DNA from 3 places in the Bradyrhizobium elkanii USDA 76 genome. Region 2 is predicted to be linked to each of the others. Evidence: predicted binding sites of a transcription regulator. Region 2 holds the regulator's gene; each other region holds the start of a gene.
The links. Region 2 encodes PhoB, which activates phosphate uptake and scavenging genes when phosphate is short. Its sites were predicted from a motif close to TGTCATNNANCTGTCAT; they were not measured.
Positions count from the first base shown of each region.

Region 1 (7,956 bases), 2.8 Mb from region 2:
GCAATCCGGCTGCTGATGAAACGCCATGCCGTCGACCTGCCGGACGTGCAAAAACAAGCGGGCTCCGCGCCGAAGCGACGATTTCTGCTCGGCGCCTGGCGGTCGGATTAGGTCAGGTCGCAGTGCTTTCGCAGGGACGACACCGGTGGAGACTCGCATCCTCATCGTCGTCCTGGCGAAAGCCAGGACCCATTGCCCCAAATCTCAATTGTTGCGCGGCGCTGGGGCCACGATCCGGTTCGTCACTGAAGGCGGTGGTTATGGGTCCTGGCTTTCGCCAGGACGACACTGGTAATTGTGGAGCATCCCATCCCAACTCATGCGAACACGACATTTTGTCATGAGGGCCGCAGTTGCATTTTTTGCATTGCATCATATGATGACAATAATTCAATCAAATCCCCGGCATTGAAGGGACTCCTGCCATGGCAACCAGCACCGATCCCATCGTTATCCTCTCCGCCGCCCGCACCCCGCTCGGCCGCTTCATGGGCGAGCTCGCGCCGCTGCCGGCGCACAAGCTCGGCTCGCATGTGATCGGCGCGGCGCTGGAGCGCGCAAGACTCGCGCCCGAGCGCATCGACGAGGTGTTCATGGGCAACGTGCTGCCCGCCGGCCAGGGCCAAGCCCCTGCCCGCCAGGCCGCCCGCGGCGCCAGACTGCCGGATGCCACCGGCGCCACCACCGTCAACAAGGTCTGCGGCTCCGGCATGAAGGCGACCATGCTCGCCCACGACATCATCAAGGCCGGCTCGGCGGAGATCGTGCTGTCCGGCGGCATGGAGAGCATGAGCAACGCGCCGTATCTCCTGCAGAAGGCGCGCGGCGGCTATCGCGCCGGCCACGACCGCATCATCGATCACATGATGATGGACGGGCTCGAGGACGCCTACGAGACCGGCCGCTCGATGGGGGATTTCGGCGAGGCGACCGCGGAGGCCTATCAGTTCACCCGCGCCGACCAGGACGCGTTTGCGATGGAGACGCTGAGCCGTGCCCGCAAGGCGGTCGAGGGCGGCGCCTTCAAGGCCGAGATCGCACCGATCACACTCGCCGAGAAGGCCGGCCCGCGCATCGTCGCCAATGACGAGCACCCGCTGAAGGTCGATCCGGCAAAAATCCCCGGCCTAAAGCCCGCGTTCCGAGCGGGCGGCACCATCACGCCGGCCGCCTCCTCGGCCAATGCCGACGGCGCCGCAGCGCTGATCCTCAGCCGGCGCTCGCTCGCCGATCGCGATGGACTGCCTGTTCTGGCCGAGATCAAGGGCCACGCCACCCACAGCCAGGAGCCGCAGTGGTTCACGACAGCGCCGATCCCGGCGATCAGAAAACTGCTCGACAAGGTCGGCTGGAGCGTCGGCGATGTCGACCTGTTCGAGATCAACGAGGCGTTCGCGGTGGTCGCGATGGCGGCGCAGCGCGACCTCGGCATTCCCAGGGACAGGCTGAACATCAACGGCGGCGCTTGCGCGCTCGGCCATCCGATCGGCGCCACCGGCGCGCGGCTGATCGTGACGCTGCTGCACGCGCTGGAGGCGCAGAACCTGAAGCGCGGCGTTGCCGCGCTGTGCATCGGCGGCGGCGAAGCCACCGCGATCGCCGTCGAACGGGTCGCTCACTGATCCACCGCCTGCCCTCATAGTGAGGAGTGCGAAGCACGTCTCGAACCATGAGGCCCGGTTCCCGGCCTGCATCCTTCGAGACGCCCGCTCTGCGGGCTCCTCAGGATGAGGTTGTACAGAGTCCTAAAACGAGGGAACTATGGCATTTTAGACATGGCTCCCCCGTGCCATATTGCGCATCACGCAAAGCTTTCACCGCAATCGATCTGGAACACAATGATCTCGAACTGGCTTGCTTCCACCCTCGCCCGCCGCAACATCCATTACGGCTGGGTGATGGTGGCCGTGACTTTCCTTGCCGCGCTGATCTCGGCCGGCACCGTCGGCGCGCCCGGCGTGTTCATCGTGCCGCTGCAGAAGGAGTTCGGCTGGTCCACCGCCGAGATTTCCTCCGCGCTGTCGATCCGCTTCATCCTGTTCGGGCTGATGGCGCCGTTCGCCGCCGCGCTGATGAACCGCTACGGCCTGCGCAACGTGACGCTGGCGGCGCAGCTGATCGTGGTCTCCGGACTATTGGCCTCGCTCGCCATGACCCAGGTCTGGCAGCTCATCCTGCTGTGGGGTGTCGTGATCGGAATCGGCACCGGGATGACCGCGCTGGTGCTCGGCGCGACCATCGCGGCGCGCTGGTTCGTGGCGCGACGCGGCCTCGTGGTCGGTATCCTCACCGCGAGCGTCGCGACGGGACAGCTCGCCTTCCTGCCCCTGCTCGCGACGCTGACCGAGCGCTACGGCTGGCGTGTCGCGCTTGGGCTGGTCTGCGTCATGCTCGCCGTTGCCGCCTTTGCCGTGCTGATGGTGATGCGCGACCGGCCGAGCGACGTCGGCCTGCGTCCGTTCGGCGATGAGGGCACCGCGCCGCTTCCCGCGCCGCCGCCGGCCAATGCGCCGATCGTGGCCGCAGCGCTCGGCACGCTGCGCGACTCCGCGAAATCGTCGGTGTTCTGGATCCTGTTCGCGACCTTCTTCGTCTGCGGCGCCTCGACCAACGGCCTGGTCCAGGTTCATTTGATCCCGATGTGCCTCGACTACGGCATCCCGCAGGTGCAGGCGGCAAGCCTGCTCGCCGCGATGGGGATCTTCGATTTCTTCGGCACCATCGTCTCGGGCTGGCTGTCGGACCGCTACGACAACCGCTATCTGCTATTCTGGTATTACGGCCTGCGCGGCCTGTCGCTGCTGTTCCTGCCGTTCTCCGACTTCACGTTCTACGGGCTGTCGCTGTTCGCGATGTTCTACGGCCTCGACTGGATCGCGACGGTGCCGCCGACGGTGCGCCTCACCGCGCAGCGCTTCGGCGCCGAGCGCGCCAATCTGGTGTTCGGATGGATCTTCGCCGGCCACCAGCTCGGCGCAGGCGCCGCCGCGTTCGGCGCCGGATTGTCGCGCACGATCTATCAAAGCTACCTGCCGGCGTTCTTCATTGCCGGCGCGCTGTGCATCTTTGCCGCGCTGACCGCGCTGGCGATCGCGCGGCCGCAGCCGAAATCGGTGGCGGAGCCGAAGCCGGTCGCGGCCTGAAGCCGCTGCCTGCGCGACGAGCGCCGGTCAGTACGACAGGATGGTGCGCAGCCCGAACACCACGCTGTCCTTGATCCGATGCGTTTGCGTCGGATCGTTGGGATCGACGGCGCCGCCGCCAGGATGGGTGATGTATTGAAACATCGGCTGCATGGTGAAATTCGGGTTCACCACATGCTGGTAGGTGATTTCGAGGATCGCCTCGTAGTCGCGGATCGGATACGGCGTGCCCGTGAAGATCTGGGTGTCGCGGTCGAGCGCGCGCGCGGCGTCCGAAATCCTGGCATAGATCGCGGCGATGCCGAACCGATCGTCCGGATAGGTCTCGCTGAAGCCGGTGAACAGGAAGCCGCCGTCGACATAGGTGCTGATCAGGTTGCGGTCCGACGGGCTGACCGAGGCGCGCATGAAGAACGCGACGCCCTTGTCAGCGTCCGGCCTGGCGCGCGCAAGCAGCTGCTCATAGACCATGAAGATGCCGTTGTCCCGCCGCAGCCATCGCGTGTCGCCGGAGCTGTCGGGATCGGCGAGCGACAGCCCGTCGGCCGAGAAGCGCTGGTCGGCGAACGAGCCCATGTGATACCAGGCGCCGCCGGTGATGGTCGCCGGCAGCCTGCTCTCGCCGATCTCGAACTTGTATTTGAGCTGGCCGATCCACCATGGCGGATCGTTGACGCGAAAATTCAGCCCGTGGGCGTTCAAGATCTGCGGATCGTCGGTCCCCTGCGGCGGCGAAGCCGAACCGTCGAACAGAGCCAGATAGGCGGTGATGCGGTCGGACAGATTGGCCTTGATCCGGATGCCGGGCACGGCAAGTGGCGGCGACGGTCCGCCGGTCGGCAGAATGGTGCCGACAATGCCGGGCCAGCCCAGCGCCGAATTGATGAAGATGTCGTCGTACTGGCTGTCGATGAACTCGACGTCCGAGCCCTGCTGGCCGACGCGCACCGAGAGTTTGCCGCCGAGCAGCTTCTGCTCGATCCAGAATTCATAGAGCCGCGTCGCCGGCAGCGACTCGACGCCGGACACCAGGAACAGGTTGCCGACATAGCTCCGCGACAGCCCGTCGCCGTGGATCTGGTACATGTTGGCGTGGAGGGTCGCGCCGGTCCAGCCCATCACCTTCTCGAGGTCGATGGTGGTGCCGAGATCGAGACGGCCGGTATAGACCGCGCCATTGCTGACGCCGCCGGAGGCGTCGGAGAACCCCTCACCGATATAGGTCAGGCTGAACTGGTAGCCGGCCTCCTCGAGCGTAGCGCGGGTATCGGCGATCCGATCGGCGACGGGCTTGTCTTCCGCATGCGCCGGCGCGCCGAGCGCGAGGGCCGCGGCCACCAACATCGCGCGGGAAATAACTCTGCACATCGGAATTGCCGCGGTGCGCTCGCGCTATTTGACGATGCCGAGCCGCCGCATCAGCAGATAGGCCAGCAGCGCCGACCCGACCAGAAGGCCGGCCGCGACCAGGAATCCGCTGTCGACGTCGGTCAGCGGCAATCCCTTGGTGTTCATGCCGAAGATGCCGGTGACGAGCGTCGGCGGCAGCAGCATCATGGTGACGACGGACAAGGCGTGGAGGTGCTTGTTGCTCTCCTCCTCGAGCTTGAAGCGCAGCTCCTCCTCCAGCAGGCGGCTGCGTTCGTGCAGTTCGACGATGTCGTGGTCGAGGCCGTCGAGCCGCTGCGCGAGCTTGCCGGCCTGCAGCCGCAGCGCCGGGCTGAGATTGTCGGTGTTCTTCTGCTCGAGGCGATGGAACAGCACGCGCAAGCCCGCGAGCTGGCGATGCAGGCGCACACAGGTGCGGCGCATCCGGCTCAGATTCTTGCGCAGCTCGGATCCGGTATCCTCGGCGAGCACCCGCTCCTCGATCGCGTCGATATCGGTGCCGATCTTGTCCGCCATGCGGTCCATGGTGTCGGCGATCTCGTCGACGATCTTCTCCAGCAGCGCCGCGACGCTGCTGACGCGATGGCCGCCCTCGAGCACGCGGCGCGTCGCATCGGCGGAGCACAGCGCCTGATGGCGGCCGCTGATCAGGAGACGCTCGGTCATCGCAAAGCGGAGAAAGCCGGTCTCCCGGGTCGCGGCTTCAACATCCCGCACCAGGTCGGAAAAGACGCCGTAGACGCAATTGTCGACGACGTGGATCTGCTGGAAATTGTCATTCGACAGCAAGAGGTCCCGCGCGAGCTGCGGGATGTGCATGTTGGCGAGCCATGCCCGGGTGCGGACGTCGGTCAGGTTGAAGTGCAGCCACAGCCTTCCGTCATGGCTCGGCTCGATCGGCGCATCGATCGGAAGCGCCTCGGCGCGGCCGTCGTGATGCAGGCGGAACGCCCAGACCAGACCGGGGACCGCCTCGCGGGTCAGCAGCGACCCGACCGGAGCGGGAGGTGGATTAGCCAGCATGGCCGGCCCCCAGGGCAATCGACAACGCAACCGCGCGAAATAACATGTTCAAGACCTCGGCCACGCGCAACGCTGAGCAAGCGCGTCCCCTCGACGCAACATAGGAGGACGCGCCTGTTACAGTTTTATGTCAGCGACCGCCCTACTCCGCGGCCAGGCCTGTCGGCGCCGCCGCCTCCGCGGCCTCCTTGTTGTAGTCGTGCACGACGCGGCCGAACGGCAGCGTCAGATCGGCGAGGAAGTGATGCGCGCCGACGACACGCTTGACCGGGAAATCGGCGACCGGTGCATTGACATGCGGCACCAGATGCAGCCGGCCCGGTCCGATCCAGGAGCCCTTGACGACGATGTCGGTCAGGTTGATCGCGACCAGCTGGCAGACCTCGAGATGACCGTCGACGCCGGGGATCATCTTCAGATTAACTTGCGTCTTCGAAAGCGTGGCGCGGGTGACGTCGCCATTGCCTGCCATGCTCTCGTGCTTGTAGCCCATCGTGCCCATCGCAACGAGCTGGCCGGCATATTCCAGCGTGCCGGTCAGCGTGTCCTTGACGATCTCGAGCTTGGGATGGGCGTACTTCTTCGGAAAGCCCCAGATCTCGCGGCCGGCCGCGATCGGCGGATCATCGTCGAGATACATCTGGCAGACGAAGTTGACCTCTTCGCCATGCAGGCGCGCGGGGATCACGAGGCCGGACTCGGTGTAGCTGCCGAAGCCGGAGCTGTCAGGCATCTTGATCCATTCGTAATGCACGATCGCCTGCTCGATCGGCTCCAGCGGCTCGGGCAGGCCGGCGCGGATCAACTCCGGATCGGTCTCATAGGTGATGACGAGGAATTCGCGATCGATGAAGCGATACGGACCGGCAGGATAGCTCGGGCCGGCGGCCGGCATGGACGGAAGCTTGAGCAGATCTTCCCTGCGCATCGCAATAACCCCCTGTTTGAAAAATTTGCCCGGAAGCTAACGGCCGAGATTGACAGCGATGTGAGGGATTTCCGTCAGGTGCATGACCTCGGTTACGCCTGCGCGACCCAGGTTGCGCTTGCGTGACCCGCGTCGCGCTGCCGAGGCCAATGCTAACCATGCAGGCAGGCATGCCGGATGCGCCGAGCGTGGGCGCCGCAATTGTCATCACCTCGTCATCGGCGCGCTGAATTCTCGCCGCGAATTTTTGGAGTGTCTGATATGGACGCGCGAACCCCGCATTTCGACGATATCGATCACGCGACGCCCGGCTGGCGTCCGGAAGGCTGTGATCGCGTGGCCTTGGTCCTGCAGGGCGGCGGCGCACTCGGCGCCTATCAGGCCGGCGTCTATCAGGCGCTGCATGAATCCAACATCGAGCCCGACTGGGTGTGCGGCGTCTCGATCGGCGCAATCAACTCGGCGATCATCGCCGGCAATCCGCCCGAGAAGCGGCTGGAACGGCTGCACACATTCTGGGATCGCATCACCAGCCGCAAGATCTGGCACTACACGCCGGACGGCGACATCTTCCGCAAGGCGCGCAATCTCACCAGCTCATGGCTGACGACGACGCTCGGGCAGCCCGGCTTCTTCACCCCGCATCAGACCAATCCGTGGTTCAGCCAGGCCGGCGCGCGCACCGCCACCAGCTACTACGACACCACGCCGCTGCGCGAGTCCTTGCTCGAGCTGGTCGATTTCGACCGCATCAATTCCAAGACAATGCGCTTCGCGGTCGGCGCGGTGAACGTGCTCTCCGGCAACTTCATCTATTTCGACAATGCCCATGACGAGATCATCGCCGAACACATCATGGCGAGCGGCGCGCTGCCGCCGGCGCTGCCGATGGTGAAGGTCGGCACCGATCATTTCTGGGACGGCGGCATCGTCTCCAACACGCCGCTGCAGCATCTGCTCGACCAGGAAGACAACATGAACTCGCTGGTGTTCCAGGTCGACCTGTTCTCGGCGCGCGGCGCGCTGCCCCGCGATATCCAGGACGTGATGGCCCGGCACAAGGACATCATGTATTCGTCGCGTACCCGCTACAACACCGACGTCTATCGCAAGACCTACAATCTGCGCACCGCCCTGCACAACGCGCTGGGAAAAATCCCCGACGATCAGCTCTCGGACGAGGAGCGCCAGCTCAAGAAGGCAAACGCCCGGCTGCCGGGCATCACGCTGTTGCAGCTGATCTATCAGCAGAAGGCCTACGAGGGCGACGCCAAGGACCACGAATTCTCCGGCACCTCGATGCGCGAGCACTGGGTGAGCGGGCACGAGGACACCAAGCGCTCGCTGAAGCGGCGCGAATGGATCAAGATGCCCGAGAACGGCATGGGCATCGTGATCCACGACGTGCATCGGGAGGCGGAGTAATTACGTGTCGTCATTGCGAGGAGCGCAGCGACGAAGCAATCCATACCT
Region 1 covers NZ_CP066356.1:5,519,457-5,527,412, forward strand. The annotation lists gene JEY66_RS26925 (hypothetical protein) at 1-111, shown strand, start outside; gene JEY66_RS26930 (acetyl-CoA C-acyltransferase) at 426-1,622, shown strand; gene JEY66_RS26935 (MFS transporter) at 1,839-3,143, shown strand; gene JEY66_RS26940 (carbohydrate porin) at 3,171-4,487, opposite strand; gene JEY66_RS26945 (transporter) at 4,536-5,555, opposite strand; gene JEY66_RS26950 (acetoacetate decarboxylase) at 5,698-6,483, opposite strand; gene JEY66_RS26955 (patatin-like phospholipase family protein) at 6,745-7,908, shown strand.
Region 1: a site for PhoB is predicted at 6,686-6,702, ahead of JEY66_RS26950 (acetoacetate decarboxylase). Genes of this name have one in related genera too.

Region 2 (7,956 bases):
TCATCGCGAGGTGGCCCTTACCGAGCAGCTCGCCCGAGCTCTGGCCATTCTTCAGGCGCGATGCGTCGTAGCGCGCATAGGCGCGCAGCCGGTCAGGCGCCTGGAAATCGACGATCAGGAGCGACACCGGACCGTCGGTCCGGGTCTGCAGAATGAAGCGGCCCTCGAACTTGACCGACGAGCCGAGCAGCGTGGTCAGCACGATCGCCTCGCCGAGCAGCTTGCCGACCGCGGGCGGATAATCGTGTTTGTGCAAGATCTCGTCGAGCGCGGGGCCGAGCCGGGTCAGCCGGCCGCGCAGGTCCAGCGCGCCGACCTCGAAGGCCAGCACGGCATCGTCGACAGGAACGGCTGAGGGCGCGCGAACCGGCGCCTCGGGCGTGATTTTGATGTCGGGGGATTGTGAAACCATGGCGCTCTATCTGGGGTCTCGGACCGCAAAACGAAAGGGGTTCACTCAACGCGAGATCGTCGTCCCGGCACAGGCCGGGACCTATGACCACGGGATTTTGTCGCGGCACAAGGCGTCTCCCCTTGTGCCTCTTTCATCGGCCGCAGCGTATGGGTCCCGGCCTTCGCCGGGACGACAGCATTGAATGGGCGCTACGCGACCGCGTCGAAACACCAGGCCAGGATGCCCTTCTGCGCATGCAGGCGGTTTTCCGCCTCGTCGAACACCACGGATTGCGGCCCGTCGATCACCTCGTCGGTGACCTCCTCGCCGCGATGCGCGGGCAGGCAGTGCATGAACAGTGCGTCCGGCTTGGCGAGCGACATCAGCTTGGCATTGACCTGATAGGGCCGCAGCACGTTGTGGCGATGCTCGCCCTCCTTGTCGCCCATCGACACCCAGGTATCGGTGACGACGCAGTCGGCGCCGCGCACGGCGGCTTCCGGATCGCTGCCGAGCATGATCGGCGCGCCGGTCGCCTTGATCCAGTCGCGCATCGGCTTCTTCGGCGACAGTTCCGGCGGGGTCGCGACATTGAGCTGGAACTTGAACCGCTCGGCGGCATGCGCCCAGGAGGCCAGCACGTTGTTGTCGTCGCCGGTCCAGGCCACGGTCTTGCCTTCGATCGAGCCGCGATTTTCCTCATAGGTCATGAGGTCGGCCATCACCTGGCAGGGATGCGAACGCCGGGTCAGGCCGTTGATGACGGGGACGGTGGCGTGGGCAGCGAGCTCGAGCAGCGCGTCATGGTTGAGGATGCGGATCATGATCGCATCGACATAGCGCGACAGCACGCGTGCGGTGTCGGCGATGGTCTCGCCGCGGCCGAGCTGCATCTCGGCACCGGTCAGCATGATGGATTCACCGCCGAGCTGGCGCATGCCGACGTCGAACGACACCCTTGTGCGGGTCGACGGGCGCTCGAAGATCATCGCCAGCGTCTTGCCTTCGAGCGGCTTCCTGCCCTTCTCGTGCGCCTTCAGCTTCGCCTTCATGGCGGCGCCGGCGGACAGCATGTTGCGCAGCTCGCCGAGCGGCAGCTCGTTGATATCGAGGAAGTGACGGACCGGCTTGCTCATTATCCCGCCGCCTTCTTCGGCTGCGCCGCCGACAGTACAGAGCACGCGCGCTCGAGCGCGGTGATCGACGTATCGATCTCGGCCTCGGTCACGATCAGCGGCGCCAGGAACCGCACCACATTGTCGCCGGCACCGACGGTGAGCAGCTTCTCGTTGCGCAGTGCTGCGATCAGGTCACCCGACGGCACCACCGCCTTGACGCCGATCAACAGCCCCTCGCCGCGCACCTCCGACAGCACGCCGGGATAGCGGTCGACGACGGAAGCGAGCTTCTGCTTGAGCAAGAGCGACATCTTCTGCACATGTTCGAAGAAGCCGGGTTTCAGCATGACGTCGAGCACGGCATTGGCGGCGGCGACCGCGAGCGGATTGCCGCCGAAGGTCGAGCCGTGCGAGCCGGGCGCCATGCCGGCCGCAGCCTGCGCGGTCGCCAGCACCGCGCCGATCGGGAAACCGCCGCCGAGCGCCTTGGCCAGCGACATCACATCCGGCGTGACGCCCGTGCGCTTGTAGGCGAACAGCTCGCCGGTGCGCCCCATGCCGGTCTGCACCTCGTCGAAGGCGAGCAGCAGGCCGTGCTCGTCGCAGAGCGCGCGCAGCGCCTTGAAGAACGCCTGCGGCGCCGAGCGCACGCCGCCCTCGCCCTGCACCGGCTCGATCAGGATGCCGGCGGTGTGTGGACCGATCGCCTTCTTCACCGCCTCGATGTCGCCATGCGGCACCTGGTCGAAGCCGTCCATCGGCGGGCCGAAGCCTTCGAGATATTTCGTCGAGCCGGTCGCCGCCAGCGTGCCCAGCGTGCGGCCGTGGAAGGCGCCCTCGAAGGTGATGATGCGGTAGCGCTCGCCATGGCCCTTGGAGAAGTGATAGTGGCGGACCAGCTTGATCACGCCCTCCATCGCTTCGGCGCCGGAATTGCAGAAGAACACGAAGTCGGCAAAGCTCTGCTCGCACAGCCGCGCGGCAAGCGCCTCGCCGTCCGGGCTCTTGAACAGGTTCGACATGTGCCAGAGCTTGGTCGCCTGTTCCTGCAGCGCCTTGACCAGATGCGGATGCGCGTGCCCGAGCGCGTTGACCGCGACGCCCGAGGTGAAATCGAGATAACGGTCGCCGTTGGTTGCGATCAGCCAGGCGCCCTCACCGCGCTCGAAGCCGAGATCGACCCTGGCGAAGACGGGGAGCAGATGCGACGTGGCAGCGTTGGTCATGGCGTTCACTGACGGTTTTTAAGCCGACAATTGCCGCGCGCCTTGACGCCAGCGCAGCAACGGCCAGCTTCGGAAAACAAAACGGCCGCCTTTGCGGGCGGCACGTGGTGGGCATTCTATGCTGCGGTCAGTAAGTGTCAATCGCCACGAAGTGGCCTTCCTGCAATGCGAAACGAGCGCAATCCGGAGCATTCCGGTGCGGTGGAAAAGCCTCATCGCGATGCTTAACTGTGTGGGAACATGTGGACGCACGGCCGCGGACTCTTGCGCCAGAGTCACGCCATATTGTAGCGTTTGGCCTGTCGGGTACGACATCTCGTGCGGCGGTACTGGACCCTCTAAGTAGCCTTCGTGTCTCGCGTAAACGTTCGGGCGCAACACCGTGCCCGGCGAGGGCTAAGGGATTCTGGCCGCAGGGATATTTGTCCAGATTGGCTCGCAGCGCCGCTCCAATGATTGGCCGGCGCTACGCGAAGGGAAGAATGCGATGACTGTATTGACCTGGTCCGACGATCGCGTCGAGCAGCTGAAGAAGCTCTGGGAGTCTGGCCTGTCGGCCAGCCAGATCGCGGCGGAACTTGGCAATGTGACGCGAAACGCCGTGATCGGCAAAGTGCATCGGCTCGGCCTCTCCGGCCGCGCCAAGGCACCCTCCACGGCCGCGCCGCGGCAGCGCAAGGCCCGCCCCGCCCAGCACATGATGCGGGTAGCGCGGCCGGTGTCGCGCGGCAACACCGCGCTGGCGCACGCCTTCGAGGTCGAGATGGAGCCCGATCCGATCTCCTACGACAATGTGGTGCCGATGAGCCAGCGGCTGTCGCTGCTCGAGCTCAACGAGGCCACCTGTCACTGGCCGGTCGGCGATCCCTCGAGCCCGGAATTCTTCTTCTGCGGCGGCAAGGCGCTCGCCGGCTTGCCCTATTGCGCACATCACTCGCGCGTCGCCTACCAGCCCGCCGCCGATCGCCGCCGGCCGTCGGCGAAACCGCAGATCAAGTGAGCACTCGGGAAAAGACGGAAGAACTCAAAAACAAATCCCCGCGAAAGCGGGGATTTTTTTGTGGCTCGTGGCCCATTACATCACCGGCGTCGTCCCGGCGAAAGCCAGGACCCATAATCACTAATGCGTGTTGTTAGAAAGCCGTCTGGCCACGTGCCGATTACGCCGGCCGCGGCGTATGGGTCCCGGCTTTCGCCGGGACGACGCCGGTGATGCGGCTTGCGATGGCCACGCGCCCGTTACGGCTGCGGCTCGGCCTTGGCAAAGCGGTCGTCGAGCGCGTAGCCGGCGCCGCGCACGGTGCGGATCGGATCCTGCTCGCGGCCGGGATTGAGCAGCTTGCGCAGGCGGCCGATATGCACGTCGACGGTGCGCTCATCGATGTAGATGTCGCGGCCCCAGACGCTGTCGAGCAGCTGCTCGCGGCTGAACACGCGGCCGGGATGCTCGAGGAAGAATTCGAGCAGGCGATACTCGGTCGGCCCGAGATCGATCGGGCGGCCGGAGCGCGCCACGCGGCGCTTCTCGCGGTCGAGCTCGATGTCGCCATAGGTCAGCACGGTCGCAAGCCGCTCCGGGCTCGCGCGGCGCAACAGGCCCTTCACCCGCGCCAGCAGTTCCGGCACCGAGAACGGCTTGACGATGTAATCGTCGGCGCCGGTGGCAAGTCCGCGCACGCGCTCGCTTTCTTCGCCGCGCGCGGTCAGCATGATGATCGGAAGCTGCTTGGTCTCGGGCCGCGCCCGCAGGCGACGGCACAGCTCGATGCCGGACAGGCCCGGCAGCATCCAGTCGAGGACCACGAGGTCGGGAACGCGCTCCTTCAGCCTCGTGTCGGCATCGTCGCCGCGCCCCACCGTCTCGACATCGTAGCCTTCCGCATCGAGGTTGTAGCGCAACAGCGTCGTCAGCGCTTCCTCGTCTTCGACTACCAGAATGCGTGCGCTCATCGGTTTAAGTTCTTTCTCTGTGGTGATCCGTTGCCCAGACGCAAACCGAAACGCTTACTTCCTTGAGCATAGTCCCCGCGGAAACGATTTGTCGCGAGGATCATCCAGTTTCGCTCTTGCCGGTCCCGCACTTGCCGATCATGCCTCAGTTGCCCGGCACCGTGGTGGCAAAAGTGGTCATGTCCCCCTTCGGGCGCTTGTCGGTGATCTGCTGGCCCTCGATCATGTAGAACACGGTCTCGGCGATATTGGTGGCGTGATCGCCGATCCGCTCGATGTTCTTGGCGCAGAACATCAGATGGATGCAGAACGAGATGTTGCGCGGATCTTCCATCATGTAGGTGAGCAGTTCGCGGAACAGCGAGGTGCAGATCGCATCGACCTCCTCGTCGCCCTTCCAGACGTTCATCGCCGCCGGCAGGTCGTGCGCGGCGTAGGCGTCGAGCACCGACTTGACCTGCGACAGCACGAGGTCGGTCATGTGCTCGAGGCCGCGGATCAGCTTCAGCGGCTGGAAATCGCTCTCCAGCGCCGCGACGCGCTTGCCCATGTTCTTGGCGAGGTCGCCGATCCGCTCGAGGTCGGTCGCGACACGCATCGCGCTGACGATCTCGCGCAGGTCGATCGCCATCGGCTGGCGGCGCGCGATCGTCAGCACCGCGCGCTCTTCGATGTTGCGCTGCAGATTGTCGATCTCGATGTCGGCGGCGACCACGCGCTTGCCGAGCGCGACGTCGCGACGGATCAGCGCGTCGACCGACTCGGTAATCATCCGCTCGACCAGGCCGCCCATCTCGGCGACCAGGCGCGTCAACTCCTGCAGATCGCTGTCGAATGCCTTGGCGGTATGTTCAGAAGCCATCGCTTGTCTCCCTCAACCATGATCCCGGGGATCATGGTTTCGTGTCCTGAATTTTAGCATGATCCGATCGGAAAACCGGTTCCCACTTTTCCGGATCATGCTCTAGCCGAACCGGCCGGTGATGTAGTCCTGGGTGCGCCGATCGCTCGGTGAGGTGAAGATCTTGTTGGTGTCGTCGAACTCGATCAGCTCACCGAGATACATGAAGGCGGTCTTGTCGGAGACGCGCGCCGCCTGCTGCATGTTGTGGGTGACGATCGCGATCGTGTAGTCCTCGGAGAGCTCCTGGATCAGCTCCTCGACCTTGGCGGTCGAGATCGGGTCGAGCGCCGAGCACGGCTCGTCGAACAGGATCACCTCGGGGCGCACCGCCACGGTGCGCGCGATGCACAGGCGCTGCTGCTGGCCGCCGGAGAGCGACAGGCCGGAGGCGTTCAGCTTGTCCTTGACCTCGTTCCACAGCGCGCCGCCGCGCAGCGCCTTCTCGACCCGGTCGTCCATCTCGGACTTCGAGATCTTCTCGTAGAGGCGGATGCCGAAGGCGATGTTCTCGTAGATCGTCATCGGGAACGGCGTCGGCTTCTGGAACACCATACCGACCCGCGCGCGCAGCAAGTTGAGGTCGAGCTTGGGGTCGAGAATGTTGGTCTGGTCCAGCATCAGCTGGCCGACCGCGCGCTGGCCCGGATAGAGGTCGTACATCCGGTTGAAGATGCGCAGCAGGGTCGACTTGCCGCAGCCGGACGGGCCGATGAACGCCGTGACGCGGTTGGTGCCGAGCGTCAGGTTGATGTTCTTCAGCGCGTGGTGCTCGCCGTAATAGAAGTTGAGGTTGCGCACCGTGACTTTCGGCGGCGCTTCCGGCAGCGGAACCTGGGGAACGTGGCCCGCGGCAGTCGTGGAGACGGAAAGCTCGGTCATTTTGCGGCCCTTTCGGCACCAAGGATACGCGCGCCGATATTCAACGCGAGCACGGTGAATGTGATGAGCAGCGCACCGCTCCACGCCAGCTCTTTCCAGTAGGCGTAGGGGCTCTGCACGAAGTTGTTGATGGTCACCGGCAGGTTGGCCATCGTCTTGGTCAGATCCAGGCTGAAGAACTGGTTCGACAGCGCGGTGAACAGCAGCGGCGCGGTCTCGCCGGCGACGCGGGCGGTCGCCAGCAGCACGCCGGTGATCAGACCCGATCGCGCCGCACGATAGGCGATCCGCTTGATCACCAGCGAACGCGGCAGGCCGAGCGCGGAGGCGGCCTCGCGCAGCGGATTGGGCACCAGGAGCAGCATGTCCTCGGTGGTGCGCAGCACGACCGGGATCACGATCACCGCGAGCGCGAGGCTGCCTGCGATCGCCGAGAAGCCGCGCATCGGCACCACCACCGCGCCATAGATGAACAGGCCGATGATGATCGAGGGCGCGCTGAGCAGGATGTCGTTGATGAAGCGGATCACCGAGGTCAGCTTGTCGTGCTTGCCGTATTCGGCGAGGTAGGTGCCGGCGAACAGGCCGAGCGGCGCGCCGATGCCGACGCCGATCACCGTCATGATGAGCGAGCCGACGATGGCGTTGAGCAGGCCGCCTTCGGTCGAGCCGGGCGGCGGCGTGTTCTGGGTGAACAGCTGCACGCTGAGGCCGGTAAGGCCGTTATAAAGCAGCGTGATCAGGATCAGCGCCAGCCAGGTGACGCCGAACAGCGCCGCGCCGACACAGAGTGCGCGGATGACGATGTCGCTGCGGCGGCGGGATTTGTAGATCGGGTTCATGGCGTTACTTCCCCGCCTTCTTTTCAAGCCGCATCAGCATCAGCCGCGCGCCGGCGAGCACGAAGAAGGTCAGCACGAACAACAGCAGGCCGAGCAGGATCAGGCCGGACTGGTGCAGGCCGTCGCTCTCGGCGAATTCGCTAGCGATCGCCGCCGAGATCGTGGTGCCCGGCGCGAAGATCGACGACGAGATCCGGAACGAGTTGCCGATGATGAAGGTCACTGCCATGGTCTCGCCGAGGGCGCGGCCGAGCGCAAGCATGATGCCGCCGATCACCCCGACGCGGGTGTAGGGGATCACGACGCTGCGAACGACTTCCCAGGTGGTGCAGCCCATGCCGTAGGCGGCCTCCTTCAGCACCGGCGGCACGGTCTTGAACACGTCGACCGAGATCGCGGTGATGAAGGGCAGCACCATGATCGCAAGGATCAGCGCGGCGTTGAACAGGCTGAGATAGGACGGCGGGCCTGCGAACACCGCGCCCAGCACCGGGACGCCCTCGAAGATCCGGATCATGAAAGGCTGGAACGTGTTCGCCAGGAACGGGCCAAGCACGAAGAAGCCCCACATGCCGTAGATGATCGAGGGGATGCCGGCGAGCAGCTCGATCGCGATGCCGATCGGGCGGCGCAGCACTTGCGG
Region 2 covers NZ_CP066356.1:8,277,924-8,285,879, forward strand. The annotation lists gene JEY66_RS39235 (Hsp33 family molecular chaperone) at 1-412, opposite strand, end outside; gene argF (ornithine carbamoyltransferase) at 604-1,530, opposite strand; gene JEY66_RS39245 (aspartate aminotransferase family protein) at 1,530-2,738, opposite strand; gene JEY66_RS39250 (GcrA family cell cycle regulator) at 3,226-3,738, shown strand; gene phoB (phosphate regulon transcriptional regulator PhoB) at 3,978-4,688, opposite strand; gene phoU (phosphate signaling complex protein PhoU) at 4,834-5,550, opposite strand; gene pstB (phosphate ABC transporter ATP-binding protein PstB) at 5,653-6,471, opposite strand; gene pstA (phosphate ABC transporter permease PstA) at 6,468-7,313, opposite strand; gene pstC (phosphate ABC transporter permease subunit PstC) at 7,318-7,956, opposite strand, start outside.

Region 3 (7,956 bases), 4.0 Mb from region 2:
GCGGCGAGCTGCGCGACTATTTTCAAGTTAATCAGCAGATCCATTCGGCGATCGTCGGCTTCGCCCGCAATGCCGTGCTGAAGGCGACACACGAGGCGCTGCTGGCGCGGGCCGAGCGCGCGCGCTTCTTCGCGCTGTCGGTGCTCGGCCGCTGGGATGAATCGGTGCGGGAGCATCAGGAGATTTTGGCCGCGCTGAAGCGCCGCGATGCGGCACGGGCCGGGCAGATACTGGCCCATCACGTGCGCCGCACCGGCGAGATCGTCGCCGAGACGCTGGACGCCAAGACGCTGGATGCCGAGGCGGACGACGCTGCGGCACCGGAGGCACCGGCAAGACCGCGTGGCCGGAAGACGAGGAACGTTGCGCCATGAAGATCCTGCTGCTCAATCCCAACACGACGGCTGATGTGACGGATCTGCTTCATGCCGCCGGCAGCAAGGCGGCGTCGGCCGGCACCGAGCTCGTGCCGGTCACCGCCGCGCGCGGCGTGCCTTATATCGCGACTCGCGCGGAGGCCCAGATCGGCGGCGCGATCGCGCTGGAGATGCTGGCCGAAGCCGCCCCCGGCGTCGATGCCGCCGTGATCGCGGCGTTCGGCGATCCCGGCCTGTTTGGCGCGCGTGAGCTGTTCGCCTTTCCCGTCGTGGGATTGGCCGAAGCTGCGATGCTGACGGCCTGCATGCTCGGCCGCCGGTTTGCGATCGTCACCTTTGCCGGCGCGCTGGCGCCCTGGTACGAGGAATGCGTCGCCATGCACGGGCTGAACGCGCGCTGCGCCGGCATCCGCGCGCTTGACGGTCGTTTCCAGTCGATCTCGCAGGTGCAGGCCGAGAAGGAGGAACTGCTGGTCGCGCTCGCCAACCGCGCGGTCGAGCAGGACAACGCCGACGTCGTCATCCTGTCGGGCGCGCCGCTCGCCGGACTCGCGGCAAAGGTCCGCGACCGCATTCCGGTGCCGGTGGTCGATCCGGTCGCGGCGGCGGTGCGGCAGGCTGAAACGCTCGCCATGCTCAAGCCGCGCAAGGCGGTGGCCGGCACCTTCCGCCGTCCCGATCCGAAGCCGACGCGCGGGCTCGCCGAGCCGCTCGCCGCAATCATCGAACACCGCTCACCGAAGGAGGGGACAAACTGATGTCCTTCGACACCATCATCCGCGGCGGCACCGTGGTGACCGCTGCCGACACCTTCGCCTGCGACGTCGGTATCCGCGACGGCAAGATCACGGCGCTCGGCCATGATCTCGGCGATGCGGCCACAATCATCGATGCCACCGACCGCCTGGTGCTGCCGGGCGGCATCGACAGCCACGTCCACTTCGCCCAGCCGTCCGGCGACGGCATCGTGATGGCCGATGGCTTTGCCAGCGGCACCCGCTCGGCGGCGTTCGGCGGCAACACCACGGTGCTGCCGTTCTGCCTGCAGGAGAAGGGCCAGACGCTGCGCGAGGCGCTGAAGCATTACCATTCGCTGGCCGAAGGCGAGTGCCATGTCGACGTCGCCTTCCATCTCATCCTCACCGATCCGACCGAGCATGTGCTGGGCCAGGAGCTGCCGGCGCTGGTCGAGGACGGCTACACCTCGCTGAAGGTCTTCATGACCTATGAGGGGCTCGCGCTGTCGGACCGCGAGCTGCTGGAGACCATGTCGGTCGCGCGCGAGACCGGCGCCATGCTGATGGTGCATGCGGAGAATTTCGACGCCATCCGCTTCCTGACCGACCGGCTGGAGCGCGCCGGCAACACCGCGCCGCGCTTCCACGCGACGTCACGGCCGATCCCGGTCGAGCGCGAGGCCACCCATCGCGCGATCTCGCTGTCCGAGCTCGTCGACGTGCCGATCATGATCGTGCATGTCTCGAACCGCGAGGCGATGGACGAAATCCGGCGTGCGCAGCAGAGGGGCTTGCGGGTCATGGGCGAGACCTGTCCGCAGTACCTGATGCTGACCGAAAAGGATCTCGATCAGCTCAACATGGAAGGCGCAAAATACGTCTGCTCGCCGCCGCCGCGCGACGTCGCCAGCCAGCAGGCCTGCTGGGAAGGTCTGCAGCAGAAGGTGTTCTCGGTGTTCTCGTCGGACCATTGTCCGTTCCGTTACGACGACCCGCAAGGCAAGCTTGCGCCGAAGGGGCGCACCAGCTTCCGCTGGGTGCCGAACGGAATCCCGGGTGTGGCGACGCGCCTGCCGATCCTGTTCTCCGAAGGCGTGGTGAAGGGGCGGATCGACCTCAACAGCTTTGTCGCCTTCAGCGCCACCAACCACGCCAGGATCTACGGCCTCTATCCGCGCAAGGGCACGATCGCGGTCGGCTCGGATGCCGACATCGCGCTGTGGGACCCGAAGCGCAAGGTGACGATCCGTCACGAGCTGATCCACGACGGCGCGGACTACACGCCCTATGAAGGGCTCGAGGTCACGGGCTGGCCGGTGCTGACCATGGTGCGCGGCAAGGTCGTGGTCGATAACGGGATGCTCGTCGGCGGCAAGGATCACGGCACTTATCTGCCGCGCGCCAAGCCGCCGAAGGCCGCGACCATTCCGTAACGCGACCATCCCGTAACAAAAGAGAGAAGGCAGGAGATCAACATGCCCTATGCTGTGACAGACGACGGAGTGCGGCTCTATTTCGAGGAGACCGGATCGGGGCATCCGGTGATCCTGGTCCACGAGTTCGCCGGCGATTTGCGCAGCTACGAGCCGCAGATGCGGCACTTCGGCAAGCGCTTCCGGACCATCGCCTACAATGCGCGCGGCTTTCCGCCGTCGGATGTGCCGGATCAGGTCTCGTCCTATTCGCAGGCGCGCGCCGCCGACGATATCCTCGCCGTGCTCGACCACATCGGCGCGCCGAAGGCGCATATCGTCGGTCTGTCGATGGGCGGCTTTGCGACGCTGCATTTCGGATTGCGTCACCCTGATCGGGCGCTGTCGCTGTGCATCGGCGGCTGCGGCTACGGCGCGGAGCTCGACAAGCGCGAGACGTTTCGCGCCGAGGCCGACGTGATCGCGAACATGATCCGCAAGGAAGGCATGCCGGCCTTCGCCGAGCGCTACGCCTATGGGCCGACCCGCGTGCAATACGAGAACAAGGACCCGCGCGGCCACGCCGAGTTCAAGACCATGCTGGCCGAGCATTCGGCGGTGGGATCGGCCAACACCCAGCAGGGCGTGCAGAAGGAGCGTCCCTCGCTCTACACGCTGGTCGACGAGATGAAGCGCATCACGGTGCCGACGCTGATCATCACCGGCGACGAGGATTGGCCTTGCCTGCTGCCGGGCATCCTGATGAAGCAGAGCATCCCGTCGGCGGCGCTCGCGGTGATGCCGAACTGCGGCCACGCCATCAACATCGAGGAGCCCGACGAATACAACCGGATCGTCGGCGATTTCCTGTCGCAGGTCGAAAGCGGCCGCTGGCCGCAGCGCGATCCCAGAGCCGTCAGTGCCTCGATTACGGGGATGAAGGATTAGCCTCGTTCACCGCCGCGCCGAACTGACTTCGCGGCCTTCATCTGCTACTAGACCAAAAGATCCGCGCTTTTCGAGCATCCTCGGAAGCGCGGATTTTTCGGGCGTGAGCAAGCCGCGACGGCCGGCGGCGCATGACTTGTTCGCATGATTGCTGACTGCTGCAGTCATCTCCAACGCGATCCCTTCAATTCCAAGGCTTTTGACTGAAACCGCGGCCACAATTAGCCGCTCGTGTGAGACGGAAGAGGTGGGGCCTCTGTCGTACGCGCGGAAATTGATCTCCCGATCTCTGCTGCAACCGAAGCGAACATCAGCGCGCATCATCGTTCGTTGCAGTCATTCGACCGACACAGCGCTGTCATCGGCGATGGATAACTTGTCGCAGGTCGACGTCATAAATCTTTCAAAAATAAAAGGGGCGCTACGGTGAAAGCCAAATTTCTTTCGACGGTCGGAGTCTGTCTGCTTGCTGCCGCTGCGGTGATGTGCAGTGCCGCCGCTCAGGACGACAACAAGGGCAATAACGGCCACGATCATCATCCGCACGACATTCACACCCAAACGCCGATCAAGCATCTCGTCGTCATCTTCAACGAGAACCGCTCGTTCGATCACTACTTCGCAACCTACCCGGTTGCGACCAACCCGACCGGCTCGATTCCGTTCACGGCGAAGCCGCATACGCCGAAGGTCAACAACCTCGCGAGCGCCAATCTGTTGACCAACAACCCGAACACCAACCCGGCCAACGGCACCGGCGCGACCAATCCGTTCCGCCTCGACCGCACCCAGGCCAACACCAAGTCGCAAAATCACGCCTACACGCCCGAACAGCAGGCGGTCGACAACGGCAAGGAAGACCTGTTTCCGAAATTCACCGGTCGCGGAACCGCCGGCGGCGTCGGCGCTTTCGGCACCAACGGGCAGGTGATGGGCTATTTCGACGGCAACACCGTCACCGCGTTCTGGAATTACGCCCAGAACTTCGCGATGAGCGACAACAGCTGGACCGACACCTTTGGTCCGTCGACGCCCGGCGCCCTCGAGGTGGTTGCCGGCCAGACCAACGGCGCGCAGAACATCGTCGGCTCGTCATCGTCGATCGCCGACGGCCAGGGCGGCCTGACGCTGATCGGTGATACCGACCCTGCCTACGATGCCTGCTCGAGCACGACCAGCCAGGTCCTGATGACCAGCAAGAACATCGGCGACCTGCTCAATGCCGAGCAGATCAGCTGGGGCAGCTTCATGGGCGGCTTCGACCTGACGCTCAAGAACAGCAACGGCACCACCAACTGCGGCCGCAGCACATTCTCGAGCAACGTCAACGGCACCGTCGTGGACTACATTCCGCACCACGCCTGGTTCCAATACTACAAGTCGACCGCCAACCCGACCCATGCGCGGCCGAGCTCGGTGAATGCGGTCGGACACACCTATGTGCCCGGCGGCAAGACGCTCGACCCGGCCAATCATGCCTACGATCTCGAGGACTTCTACGCCGCGGTGAAGGCCGGCAACTTCCCGGCCGTCTCCTACATCAAGATGCCGGCCTATCAGGACGGTCATCCCGGCAACTCCGATCCGCTCGACGAGCAGGCCGGCAATGTCGAGCTGATCAATTTCCTGCAGAAGCAGAAGGAGTGGGGCGAGACCGCCGTCATCATCACCTATGACGACTCCGACGGCTGGTACGACCACCAGTATCTTGCGCCGATCAGTGCCTCGTATGATCCGACCGCCGACCAGCTCAACGGTCCCGGCCAGTGCGGTCGCGGTGTCGGCAAGCAGACGCAGCCGAACGGCCTCAACGGCCAGCCGGTGAACGGCCGCTGCGGTCCCGGTACGCGCGTCCCGTTCCTGGTGATCTCGCCCTTCGCCAAGCGGAATTACGTCAGCCACACCCGCATCTCGCAGGCGTCCGTCGTGCGCTTCATCGAGGACAACTGGCTGCACGGCCAGCGTCTCGGCGGCGGCTCGTTCGACGACAACGTCGAATCGATCGCTGACATGTTCGACTTCGAGCGCGGCCACGGCCAGGACCACGAGTACCGGCAGGACACGCTGTTCCTCGATCCGACCGCCGGCACGGTCATCGTCAGCCCGCCGGATGATCACCATCACCACTAAAGCATGAAGAGTTAGGTTGATTGGCAACGCGAAAGCGGTGCGCTCCCTCTCCCGCTTGCGGGGGAGGGCTGGGGTGGGGGCTCCCTCCACGAGTCACGTCGCGGAGAGAGCCCCCACCCGCATCGCATCGTGGATGCGATGCGACCTCCCCCGCAAGCGGGAGAGGTGAAGCCAGTCCGCCGCCGACACTCTACTTCCCGTCTTGACGCGTTTTCTTCACGCGAACCGGAATCCACTTCGCTCGAAAACGCTTAACGACACTGGATATGACATGAACGGCCGCACCTTGTGGCTTCTCGGCGCCGGCCTGCTGTGCATGGCCGGCACTGTTGCGGCCGTCGAGACGCAGGGACTTCCGGGGACCAATCCGAACCCGGTGCAGCTCAGGCGTCCGCCGGTCGCCCCGCTGTCCGCCATGGCGCGGCTCGGCCAGAAGATCTTCTTCGACGCGTCGCTGTCCTCTTCGGGCGCATTGTCATGCGCGTCCTGTCACAGTCCGGACCACGCCTACGGGCCACCCAATGATGGACCGGTGATGCTTGGCGGGCCCGCGCAATCCCGGCAAGGGACACGCGCCGTGCCGGGCCTGACCTATCTCGAGCGGCAGCCGAATTTCAGCATCGGGCCGGAAAAGGACGAGGACGACAATGTCGTCGACTTCGCGCAACTGGCCGCGCTCGGCCAGCAGGCCGCGCGCGCCAGGAAAGTGGCGACCGGGACTGCCACCTCGGCGGTCAACATCGTGCCGCAGGGCGGACTGTTCTGGGACGGCCGCGCCGATACGCTGCAGGACCAGGCGATCTTCCCGCTGCTCGATCCCAACGAGATGGACGGCGGCAGCATCGAGATCGTGGCGCAGAAGCTGCGCCGGGCGAGCTACGCGCCGCGCTTCGCCGAGCTGTTCGGCGCTGGTGTCTTCGACAATACGCGGCTGTTGGTCGCGGAGGCGATGTTTGCCGTCGCGCGTTATCAGGTGGAGGAGCCGAGCTTCCATCCCTACACCAGCAAGTTCGACTACTGGCTGGAGGGCAAGGCGCGATTGAACGAGAGCGAGTTACGCGGCCTGCAATTGTTCAATGATCCGGAGAAGGCCAATTGCGGCGGCTGCCATACGTCGCAGCCGACCCGGGATGGTCTACCGCCGCTGTTCACCGATCATCAATATGAGGCGCTCGGCGCGCCGGGCAACGCCGCGCTCGCCGGCAACCGCGATCCCGACCATTTCGATCTCGGGGTTTGCGGTCCGTACCGCACCGACATTGCCGAGCAGACGCAATATTGCGGGATGTTTCTGACGCCGACCTTGCGCAACACGGCAACGCGTCGCGTGTTCTTCCACAACGGCGTCTTCACCAGCCTCGAGCAGGTGCTCGACTTCTATAACTTCCGCGATACCAATCCGGAGAAGGTCTTTCCGCGCGGCGCCGACGGCACGGTGCGCAAGTACGATGACCTGCCGGAAAAGTATCACGGCAATGTCGACGTCAGCGATCCGCCGTTCGAGCGCCATCTCGGCGACACGCCCGCGATGACGGCACAGGACGAGGCCGACATTATCGCCTTCCTGAAGACGCTGACCGACGGCTACCAGCCGGAGCGGTAAGACGTCGCGGCGTTCCATCGCGGAACCGAACCGTGAGTTGGCAGGGCTTCGTCATGCGCGCATAATGAGCGCATGAATGTCGTCGAAGGCAACGGTGCCAGGATCCCGGCAATCGGGCTCGGCACATGGGAGTTGCGCGGGCGGACCTGCGCCCGCATCGTCGAGCAGGCGTTGCGGCTCGGCTATCGCCACATCGACACCGCGGAGATCTATGACAACGAGCGCGAAGTCGGCGAGGGGCTGCGTGCCTCCGGCATCAAGCGCGACGACGTGTTCGTCACCACCAAGATCTGGACCACGCATTTCATGGCGAAGGATCTCGAGCGGTCGGCGAAGGAGAGCCTGGCACGGCTGCGCCTCACCGAGGTCGATCTGTTGCTGCTGCACTGGCCCAATGCGCAGGTGCCGCTTGCCGAGACGCTCGGCGCGCTGGCGCGGGTCAGGCAGGCGGGCCTGGCGCGGCATATCGGCGTCTCCAATTTCAACGCGGCGCTGATCGAGGAGGCGGTGGCGACGTGTCCCGAGCCGCTCGCCTGCGACCAGGTCGAGTACCATCCTTATCTCGACCAGGCCGATGTGATCGAGGCCTGTCGACGCCACGGCATGGCATTCGTTGCCTACAGTCCGATCGCGAAGGGACGGGTCAAGGGCGACCGCGCGCTGGCGCGGATCGGCGACCGCTACCGCAAGACCGCCGCCCAGGTCTGCCTGCGCTGGCTGGTGCAGCAGAATGTCTCCGCGATCCCGCG
Region 3 covers NZ_CP066356.1:4,308,762-4,316,717, forward strand. The annotation lists gene JEY66_RS20900 (GntR family transcriptional regulator) at 1-374, shown strand, start outside; gene JEY66_RS20905 (aspartate/glutamate racemase family protein) at 371-1,135, shown strand; gene hydA (dihydropyrimidinase) at 1,135-2,547, shown strand; gene JEY66_RS20915 (alpha/beta fold hydrolase) at 2,590-3,474, shown strand; gene JEY66_RS20920 (hypothetical protein) at 3,481-3,798, opposite strand; gene JEY66_RS20925 (phospholipase C) at 3,958-5,604, shown strand; gene JEY66_RS20930 (cytochrome-c peroxidase) at 5,876-7,207, shown strand; gene JEY66_RS20935 (aldo/keto reductase) at 7,280-7,956, shown strand, end outside.
Region 3: a site for PhoB is predicted at 3,865-3,881, ahead of JEY66_RS20925 (phospholipase C). Genes of this name have one in related genera too.